Regions from separate parts of the Comamonas aquatilis genome, predicted to be linked through region 2. Evidence: predicted binding sites of a transcription regulator. Region 2 holds the regulator's gene; the other holds the start of a gene.
What was found. The regulator FNR, encoded in region 2, switches genes on or off when oxygen is low (the NO sensors DNR and NnrR bind a similar motif). The targets are predictions, from matches to a motif close to TTGATNNNNATCAA.
Positions count from the first base shown of each region.

Region 1: the regulator FNR is predicted to act here: its motif matches at 2,510-2,523, upstream of ACNAZA_RS04440 (universal stress protein).

Region 1 covers NZ_CBCSIW010000002.1:310,918-316,121, forward strand. The annotation lists gene pobA (4-hydroxybenzoate 3-monooxygenase) at 1-825, shown strand, start outside; gene ACNAZA_RS04430 (2OG-Fe dioxygenase family protein) at 1,050-1,817, shown strand; gene ACNAZA_RS04435 (hypothetical protein) at 2,093-2,482, shown strand; gene ACNAZA_RS04440 (universal stress protein) at 2,620-3,057, shown strand; gene ACNAZA_RS04445 (Bug family tripartite tricarboxylate transporter substrate binding protein) at 3,221-4,198, opposite strand; gene ACNAZA_RS04450 (SDR family NAD(P)-dependent oxidoreductase) at 4,752-5,204, opposite strand, start outside.
Region 2 covers NZ_CBCSIW010000013.1:38,208-43,411, forward strand. The annotation lists gene ACNAZA_RS15010 (sulfite exporter TauE/SafE family protein) at 1-127, opposite strand, end outside; gene hemN (oxygen-independent coproporphyrinogen III oxidase) at 131-1,513, opposite strand; gene fnr (fumarate/nitrate reduction transcriptional regulator Fnr) at 1,775-2,497, shown strand; gene ACNAZA_RS15025 (hypothetical protein) at 2,563-2,814, opposite strand; gene ACNAZA_RS15030 (FixH family protein) at 3,011-3,322, opposite strand; gene ccoG (cytochrome c oxidase accessory protein CcoG) at 3,385-4,827, opposite strand; gene ccoP (cytochrome-c oxidase, cbb3-type subunit III) at 4,911-5,204, opposite strand, start outside.

The DNA.
Region 1 (5,204 bases), on a different contig from region 2:
CTGACCACCATCTATGAAGCCAGCAATGTGCAGCCCATCGATTTCGACACCGATCATCCCAAGGTGCGCTATGAAAAAGACGGCCAGCTGCATGAGATCGAATGCGACTTCATTGCTGGTTGCGACGGTTTTCACGGCATCTGCCGCGCCAGCGCGCCAAAGGACAAGATCAAGACTTTCGAGAAGGTCTATCCGTTTGGCTGGCTGGGTCTGCTGTCGGATACGCCGCCCGTCTCGCATGAGCTGATCTACGCCAATACCGAGCGCGGCTTTGCCCTGTGCAGCCAGAGAAGCAGCACGCGCAGCCGCTACTACCTGCAAGTGCCTTTGACCGACAAGGTGGAAGACTGGAGCGACGAGGCTTTTTGGGAGGAGCTTAAAAAGCGCCTGGACCCCGAAGCCCGGGCCAACTTGGTGACCGGCCCCTCGCTGGAAAAAAGCATTGCCCCGCTGCGCAGCTTTGTGACCGAACCCATGCGCTTTGGCCGAATGTTCCTGGCAGGTGACGCCGCCCACATCGTGCCGCCCACCGGCGCCAAGGGGCTGAACCTGGCGGCATCCGACGTGGGCTATCTGTCGCAGGCCTTCACCGAGTTCTACCGGGACGACAGCCAGGACGGCATTGACCGCTATTCCGAGCAATGCCTGCGCCGTGTGTGGAAGGCCGAGCGCTTTTCCTGGTGGATGACTTCCATGCTGCACAACTTCCCGGGCGAGGGCGAGTTCAACACCAAGGTGCAGGAAGCCGAGCTGGACTATATCGTTCACTCCGAAGCCGGCGCCACCTCGCTTGCCGAGAACTATGTGGGTCTGCCCCTGGTGTAACTTGCGGGTGATGCTATTGATGTTATAGCGTTAAACGACGCAAGCGCTGATCTTGGCGTTGGGTGGGACGGCCTGCATGGCTTGCGATGCAGGCCGTTTTTCATGGCGCTTGGCTATGGCATCCGGCGGCCATGATCCATGCAATTTGGTTGCTGCAGCCATGCACAAATTTTGATGCTGGCTGCGGACATTGACGGCGCTGGAGGAGTAAGCTTGCCGACCTTATGGCGCACATCATGTTCTCCCCTCCATATATTGCTGCCGAGCAGGCGGCTCAGTCATTGCGCGAACACGGCTCTGCCGTGCTGCGTCCTGAGGATTTTGCCGCCTGGATAGGCGCCAGCCTGCCCCAGCTGCATGCACTGGACCAGGACTGGAACGATTTGCCACCCGACGCCTTTCTCAAGGATAGCGGGCGCTATCGCAGCCGCCGCCACTCCTGCTTTGTGGCCGAGGCAGGCAGCTTGCAGCAGGTGCCGCACCGCGCACACTGGCAGCCGGTGGAGTACAACGCGTTGCACGGCGGCATGCAGCGCATGTTCGATCCCATGCATGAGGCTACGACGCAAAGCCCGGTGTGGGAGCTGATGCTGCAAAAGCTGGCCGAGCTCAGTGACCAGGTGTTCGGCAGCGCAGGTCTGCAGCGCTGGTTTGTGGAGTCGCACCAGTTTCGCATCGACACCACGGACGGCATTGGCCGGCCCACGCCGGAAGGCGCCCATCGCGACGGCGTGGATCTGGTGGCCGTGATCCTGGTGAACCGCCAAGGCGTCAAAGGCGGCGAAACCCGCGTGTTCGAAGCCAGTGGCCCCAGCGGCCAGCGCTTCACGCTGACCGAGCCCTGGTCGATCATGCTGCTGGACGACGCCCGCATGATTCATGAAACCACGCCGATACAGCCTGCCGAGCCCGGTGGCGTTCGCGATACGCTGGTGTTGACCTATAGGCGCGGCGCTTTTCAGGGCGCGGACCTGCAGGACGGGACGCCCTGATGGATGTGAAGCGTTTTGTTCTAAAAATTTGAGCAAAACTGTAACGTTTCCAGAGCACAAAAGTGCAGAGCGTGACGCGGCATGATGCGGGTCTTCTGGCGAACGCAAGATGCTTGCATCGACGCTTCGCCAAGCCATCCAACAAATGAAAACCAACTGGCCCAGGCCACGCCCGAAACGGCGTGGTTTTTTGTATGCATCGCCTTTCCGCCCTTAGTCTTTCCGCATTGACCGCTCTTGTCACGGTAGTTGCTTGTTCCCCTGCCGAAAATCCTTTGCCGCAGGCCCATATCAAGGAGCCGACCATCTATTTCCGCAACGGTCTGGAAATTACCATGGGTAACGTGACCGTGCCGATTCGCGGCGTGCAGGACTGCCCTTACGGTCTGGCGGCGCCTGCCGGGGCCGTGGTGGCCATGAACGATGCCAAGTGCATACGTCTGTCGGACGATACACAACAGATCACGGTGATGCTGGATATGCCCAGCGGTATCGTGCAGGAAGAATGGACTGTGCGCCGCGACGCCTCCAGCAAGCCGGATGAGCCCGCCTTCAAGCATGTCTCGCTGCTGCGCCCGGATGGCTCGCGCATCACGATCACCGACAAGTCCGACAAGCTGCTGGACAAATGCTACGAATACAAGGCGGCTCACGTCTGCATCTGATGGGCGCCTGAGGGCGGGACTTCAGGGTTGATTTAGGTCAACACGCTGAGGCATGATGAAGGCAGACTGAATGCATCCCATCACGGCATCTGCTCACTTGCATGCCGCCCGAACCCCTAAAGGAGAAGCCTATGTCCATGTTCAATCACATCCTCGTGCCGGTTGACGGCTCCAAGCCCGCGCTGCTGGCAGCGCGCAAGGCGGCGGAGCTGTCCAAGGTCTTTGGCAGCGCCATCACGGCGGTCTACGTGGTCGATCCCTATCCGTTTACCGGCGTGGGTGCGGATTTTGCCTACGGTCAGTCCCAATATCTGAGCGCAGCCACGGCCGAGGCCAATGCCACGCTGGATGCCGTCAAGGCCATCATGGATGAAGCTGGTGTGGCCGTCTCCACCGTGGTGGGCGAAGGCCATGCCGTGCACGAAGGCGTGGTGCGCGCCATGGAAACTTCGGGCGCCGATCTCATCGTCATGGGCTCGCAAGGCAAGCGCGGCCTGGAAAAGCTGATGCTGGGCAGCGTCACCCAGCGCGTGCTGGGTGCGGTCAAAATCCCCGTCCTGGTAGTTCGCGAATAAACAAGAACAGCTCAAAAACAAAGACCTCCAATTGGAGGTCTTTTGCATTACAGCTAACGACCTTAAATCAGGCACGTCCCAACAAAGAGACGGCAAGCAAGGGCCGCCCCGCAGCGAGGCTGTCGTCCCCCTCTAGGGGGAAGCGGCAAAGCCGCTCAGGGGGTCATTGAATGCTCGCGCCCGAGGCCTCGACAATCGCCTTGTTGGCCTTGAAGTCTGCCTGGAAGAACTTATCAAAAGCTTGTACCGTCATGGCCTGGGGCTCGGCCCCCTGGGTCTGGATCGCTTCCTTGACTTCGGGCATGGCCAGCAGCTTGTTGACTTCGGCGTTCACCTTGGTCACCACGGCAGTCGGCGTGTTCTTGGGCATGAAGATGCCGTACCAGGTGCTGACGTTAAAGCCCTTGAGACCGGATTCGGCCAACGTAGGTGTATCGGGCAGCGAGGTGGAACGGGTGGCAGAAGTCACGGCAATGGCGCGCAGCTTGCCTGATTTGATCTGGCCTATGGCCGAGGGCACGGAAGACACCAGCAGTTCCACATTGCCGGCCAGTGCGTCCATCATGGCGGGGTTGGAGCCCTTGTAAGGCACGTGGGTCAGCTGAATGCCTGCGGCTTTTTCCAGCATCACGCCGGCCAGGTGGATGCTGGTGCCGTTGCCTGGCGAGCCGTAGGTGACCTTGGCCGGATGCTGCTTGGCCGCGGCAATCACGTCGGCCAGTGTCTTGTAGGGCGAACTGGCAGCCGTGGCGATCACGATGGGCGTGTAGGCCACATGGGCCACAGGCGTCAGATCCTTGAGCGGGTTCCAGGGCAGGCTTTTGTACAGATAGGGGCCGAGCACCACATTGTCCTTCTGGCCCATCACCATGTCATAGCCCGTGGGAGCGGCTTTGACGGCTTCGGTGATGCCTATGGTGCCGCCGGCGCCGGCGCGGTTGTCGGGCACCACGGTCCAGTGGCTGACCTCCGTGAGCTTGTTGGCAATCACGCGCGAGAGAATGTCGGTGCCGCCGCCTGGAGGGAAGGGCACGATCATGCGCACAGGCTTGTTGGGGTAGTCGGTGGCTTGTGCAGCGGCGGTAAAGCTCAAAGCGGCGGTGGCCGCAGCAGCGGTGCAGGTGATCAGTTGGCGAAACATGAAAAAGAAACTCCAGAGACGAATCGGGTGTGCGGCATCGGGGCGCTCGGCTTTTGGCCGGGGCCTGCGTTGTCGCGGCTGGCAGCCTTGGCATCGATGCCAGGGGCCAGGGTCACGGAAGGTGGGCTTTTCGATGATCGGGGAGGGTGGTTCCGCCATCAATGGGTATTTGTCTTTACCGACAAGACCAGCGCATGCGGTACCGGCATGGCTGGATGGCATTCGCGCGCGGTGCCGTGCAGGGTGGCTGCATGGCATGCACGGAGGCAGCGTACCGATCAGGTGTCGCTGCCGATGTGGCCCACGGGCGCGGAGTGCGCATGAACCTGTAACTCAGGAACAGGTGAAACATTCTGCCATGGCTCCATGCCCGCCATGGCTTGGCGTGCGCAATAGTTGGGCCATGGGTTCGCGTTGCGTTTGTCCCGCCGTCTGAAGCGATGGCGCCAGTTCTGAGCGTTTGAACGCCCGGCTTCCATGCATCAGAGATGAAAAAAGCTGCAAGCCCTTTGCTATCAGGCGCTTGCAGCTATGCTTTTAATGGCGTCCAACTTCAGGGTTGGCGTACATCGGCAATGACTTGCTCGCCAAAGTCGGCGCGCTCCAGCCAGGCCAGCATGCGTGCGGCAGCTTCTTCGGGAGAGCTGAGCTTGCCCGATTCCTTGAGCTGGGCGAAATTGCCCACGTCGGGGAAGTCGCTGCTGTCGGCACTGCGCAGCTGCACCTGCATATCGGTGTCGATCACGCCGGGGGCCAGCGAGACAATGCGTGCGCCATTGGGCTTGGCGGCTTCTTCCAGCGCCACGCAGCGGCTGTACTGATCCATGCCGGCCTTGGCCGTGCAGTAGCTGGCCTGCGAGGCCATGGCTCGGCGACCCAGGCCCGAGGAGACATTGAGCACCTTGCGGGCAACATCCCAGTTCTCGGTGGCCGCCAGAAACGCGGCGGTCAGTGCCATGGGCGCTTCCAGTCCCACGCGCATGGCGTTGATGATGTCGGCTGCGCT
Region 2 (5,204 bases):
TGCCGTCAGTACGGCTGTCGGTCCTGCTGCCAGTGACCGCACTGCAGGGCGCAGCACACATGACAAGGCAATGGGACCCACCCACGAGTCCCATGATCAAAGCAGTCCAGAGCAGCGAAATCAACATGCCCTAGATGATCCTGGAAAAACGCGCACGGTTTCGGTCCGCCTGCAAATACCGATCAAACAACATGGCAACTCCGCGCACAAAGAACCAGCCCAGCGGCGTGACCTTGAAGCCTTCGTCGCTGAGCACCAGCAGCCCGTTGGCCTGCATTTCCTTCAAAGCTTGCAACTCGGACGCGAAATATTCCCGAAAATTCAGCAGCCAGGCTTGCTCCATGGGCTCGAACAGCACCTCCCCCTGGCACATGATGGACATGATGACGGCCCGGCGCGCCATGTCATCGCGCGAAAGCGCCAGTCCTCGAACCACGGGTAGCATGCCGGCATCCAACGCGTCGTAGTACTCCTCCAGGGTTTTGGCGTTCTGGCTGTAGCTCGCACCCACCTTGCCGATGGCCGATACACCCAGCGCAATCAGATCGCAATCGGGCTGCGTGCTATAGCCCTGGAAATTGCGGTGCAGGCGCCCCTGCCGCTTGGCAATCGCCAGGGAATCATCGGGCAGGGCAAAGTGATCCATGCCCACATAGACATAACCCCCGTCCATAAAGGCATCAATGGCTCCCGAAAGCATATTGAGCTTGTCCTGGCCCATGGGCAAATCGGCAGACTCGATGCGACGCTGGGGCTTGAACCGCTCGGGCAGATGGGCATAGGCATACAGGGCGATGCGATCCGGGCGCAGCTCGTTGACCTGGGTCAGCGTGCGTGCAAACGACTGCGGGGTTTGCTTGGGCAGACCGTAAATCAGGTCCACATTGATGGAAGCAAAGCCCAGTTCACGCGCCTTTTGCACCAGGGCAAAAACCTGTTCGGCAGGTTGTTCACGGTGCACGGCTTTCTGTACCGCGGGGTCGAAATCCTGAACCCCGAAGCTCAGGCGATTGAAGCCCAGCTCCTTGAGTACGGCCAGGCGCTCATTCGTCACGGTGCGCGGATCTACTTCTATCGAGTACTCCCCACCCGCTTCGAGCTTGAAATGCTCACGCATCAAATCCATGAGCCGGGCCAGCTCGGCATCGGAGAAAAACGTGGGCGTGCCGCCGCCCAGATGCAGCTGGCTGACCGCCTGTCCCTTGCCGCAGTGCTCGGTGTGCAAGGCCACTTCACGCGCAAGATAGTCAAGATACTGGGTCGCTTTCTCGTGGTGCTTGGTCACGATCTTGTTGCAGGCACAGTAGTAGCACAGCGACTCGCAAAACGGCACATGCACATAAAGCGACAGCGGCAGCGCCCTCGCTGCACAGTGGGTCTTGCGTTGCTGGAGCGCCAGGATGTAATCCTCGGTGCCGAAAGCCTCTACAAAACGGTCGGCTGTTGGAAATGATGTGTAGCGTGGTCCAGGAACATCAAATCGACTCAGTAGTTCGGGCGTAACAGCGGTCATAACGTGAATGTCAGGATGCGCTCACATTGGCGGATGACAGCTTGTTTCCTGATGGGCAGGATTTCTGGCAACTGCAACCGCAATGAACTCGCACACATTGATTGAAGGAATGATTGCAATGTGCCCCAAGCCAAACACATCAGCCTTGATGGATATCAAGAAATGCCAAGGCAACAGCTGCGACAATTTGATCCATCTCATCACTCACCAAGAGGTCACAGATAGTCCAGGCCCACCGGCTTGCACCATCCCTGCTTACCCATGAATCTTCAGACCATCAAAGCAAGCTGCTCCAACTGCAATCTGCGCGAACTGTGCATGCCCATGGGCCTGGACGATGAACAGATGGAGCGTATTGATGAGATCGTGGCGACACGCCGCAAAGTCAAACGCGGTGGTCTGCTGTTTCGCAATGGCGAAGGTTTCACTTCGCTGTATGCCATTCGCACCGGCTTTTTCAAGACCTGCGTCGCCACCGAGGACGGCCGCGATCAGGTGACCGGCTTTCAGATGGCGGGCGAGATCATAGGCCTTGACGGTATCGTCAACGACCACCACACCTGCGACGCGGTGGCACTGGAAGATGCCGAGGTCTGCGTGATGCCGTTTGACAAGCTCGAGCAGCTCTCGCGCGAAGTCACCGCCTTGCAAAATCACGTGCACAAAGTCATGAGCCGCGAGATTGTGCGCGAACACGGCGTGATGCTGCTGCTGGGCAGCATGCGCGCCGAAGAGCGGCTGGCCGCCTTTGTGCTCAATCTGGTGCAGCGCCTGTCTGCCCGCGGCTTTTCCAAGTCGGAGCTGGTGCTGCGTATGACCCGTGAGGAAATCGGCAGCTATCTGGGCCTGAAGCTGGAAACCGTGAGCCGCACTTTCTCCAAGTTTGCCGAAGAAGGCATTGTGGAAGTCAAGCAACGCCATCTGCGCATTCTGGATACGGAGGCGCTCAAACGCATCGTCAACAGTCAGCAGTGCCACGACTAAGGCTCACCCCGCTTCACAATAAAAAGCCCGCTTCCATGGACGCGGGCTTTTTTCATGAAAGCGACTTACTCCACCAGCGGCGCGGAAACAATGCCGTGATTGAGCTCCTGCGCGGAGCGCGAAAGCAAACAGGTGATGTAGCTTGAAAAAAGGGTCACGCCCCAGAACACAAAGAACGCCAGCGTGTAGACAGCGTTGCGCGACCAGCCCACAGGGGCAATATCGCCGGGATCGACAAAAGCAAAAACCACCATCTCCATGATTGCCGCCGCCAGAAAGGCCGGCCAGGCAATCCACTTCCAGCGTTGAGCGAGCATGCTGCGTCTCCTTGGGCTGTGTCATCGGTGCAAAACATTTTGCACAAGCAGCCATGGAATGCGCCCCCGCAAACCCTTGGATTGCCGCAAACAGCGGGCAAGCCTCGGGAGAATTACTATTTATTTAATAGCTATCAGCACTTTGTGCATATGGACTAGAGGCCAAAATGCTTTGAATTTACCGAAAAACAAGCGTTTAGCGGTCCGTGGGGTGGTCCTTGGCCGGGGTAGCGGCGTGATTGCGACCTGTCACGGCAGGCGCCAGACTTTTTTGAGACTCTTCCAGACGCTTGTTGATCTCGATACCGTGCTGATAGTAGTCCGGGTCAATGACGGGATCGGGCGCACTGATGGCGATATAGGCGGTCACAAAACCGGCCACCACCACAATGGCCGGGCCGGCGACAACCAGCCAGACATGAGGAAACTTCCACCAGGGCTTGCCGTCTTCGGCATGAACCGGCTTGACAGCGCGCCCGGCAGGGGCAGAAACAGGGCTAGAAGACATGACAAAACCTCTTTGATCAATCTGCCACAAGCGCCTGCGAGGCGGCTGCGGCATTCACATTGTTAACGCGGCACCAGAAACACGGCTTTTTCAGACGTGCGCCCTGCCCCGGCAGTCACGGCATCCACATTGAAGTACACGGTATGCGAGCCCGGTGCTGCCGATCCATAGGGAATCTGCAGACCCACGGGCACGCCGCGCGTCTCCGCCGGCCCGACCACCACCTCATCTTCAAGCACCACCTCCAGGCCATCCAGTCCCGTGGCAGTGATGCGATAGCGCTGCTCCTGCTCGGTGGCATTCATGATCTGCAGGCGGTAGACATTCTCCAGCTTGCCGCCGGCCACAATGCGCGACAGCGAGGCGCGGTCACGAATCACATTGAGCTTGAGCGGCTCGCGCAGGATCAGACTGGCAATCATGGCCGCGCTCAAGCCCAGCAGCACCACCGTGTAAATCAGCACCCGCGGCCGAAATACTCTGCGGATGATCTGCGCCTGCTTCCAGGCCCTGGCGATGGCATTTTGCGTGCTCATGCGTATCAGGCCGCGCGCATAGCCCATCTTGTCCATCACGGAGTTGCAGGCATCGATGCACAGCCCGCAGCCAATGCACTCGTATTGCAGACCGTTGCGGATATCGATACCCACGGGGCAGACCTGTACGCACAGCTTGCAGTCAATGCAGTCGCCCAGACCCTGGGCCTTGGCATCCACCTGCTTGGTACGGGGGGCGCGCGGCTCGCCGCGCTGGCCGTCGTAGCTGACGATCATGGTGTCCTTGTCGAACATGGCGCTCTGAAAGCGCGCATAAGGGCACATGTATTTGCAGACCTGCTCGCGCATATAGCCCGCATTGCCATAGGTAGCAAAACCGTAGAACAGAACCCAGAAGATCTGCCAGTTGCCTTGCAGTTCAAGCAGCTGCGAACCCAGCTCACGGATGGGCACGAAAAAGCCCACAAAGGTGAAGCCGGTCCACAGGGAAACGGCAATCCACAGAAACTGCTTGAGTGACTTCTTCCAGATTTTCTCGAAAGTCCAGCCGCTCTTGTCTATGCGCATGCGGGCGCTGCGGTCGCCTTCGACCTTGCGCTCTATCCACATGAAGATTTCGGTATATACCGTTTGCGGACAGGAAAAGCCGCACCACAGACGCCCGGCCACCGCCGTGAAGAGAAACAGCGCCAACGCACTGATGATGAGCAAGCCCGTCAGATAGATGAAGTCCTGTGGATACAGCACCAGTCCGAAGAGATAAAAACGGCGCGCCTCCAGATCGAACAGCACCATCTGGCGCTGGCCCCACTGCAACCAGGGCATGCCGTAGAAGAACAGCTGGGTCAGGAACACCATGGCCCAGCGCCAGCGGGAGAAAAACCCGCTGATGGAGCGCGAGTACACCTTTTGCTCGGAGGCGAACATCGCCACCATCTTGTCCCCGTCCTCGGGCTCTACAGGCGTGATCGGGATGATCTTGCGGGGCTTGCCGTTATCGGGCTGCATGGCAGCTCCTTAATTTTTTGTAATGACTGAAAATTCAAACGCGAAAAAAAGGCGACGCGCGAGCGCCGCCCTTTCCAGCGTGCTTACTTCTGAGCCGGGCTGCCCTTGTTGGACAGGCCCCAGACATAGGAAGCCAGCACGGCAATCTGTGCCTCGGTCAACTTGTCCTTCTGGGTCGGCATCTCGTTGTGCTTGCCGTTGTTGACGATGTTGACGATGGCCGCTTCACCCCAGCCGTGCAGCCAGATGTCGTCAGTCAGATTGGGGGCACCCAAAGCCTGGTTGCCCTTGCCGTCCACACCGTGGCAGGCGGCGCAGGCCACAAACTTGGACTTGCCTTGCGAGGCGCGAACCGTGTCATGCGGGCTGCCGGAGAG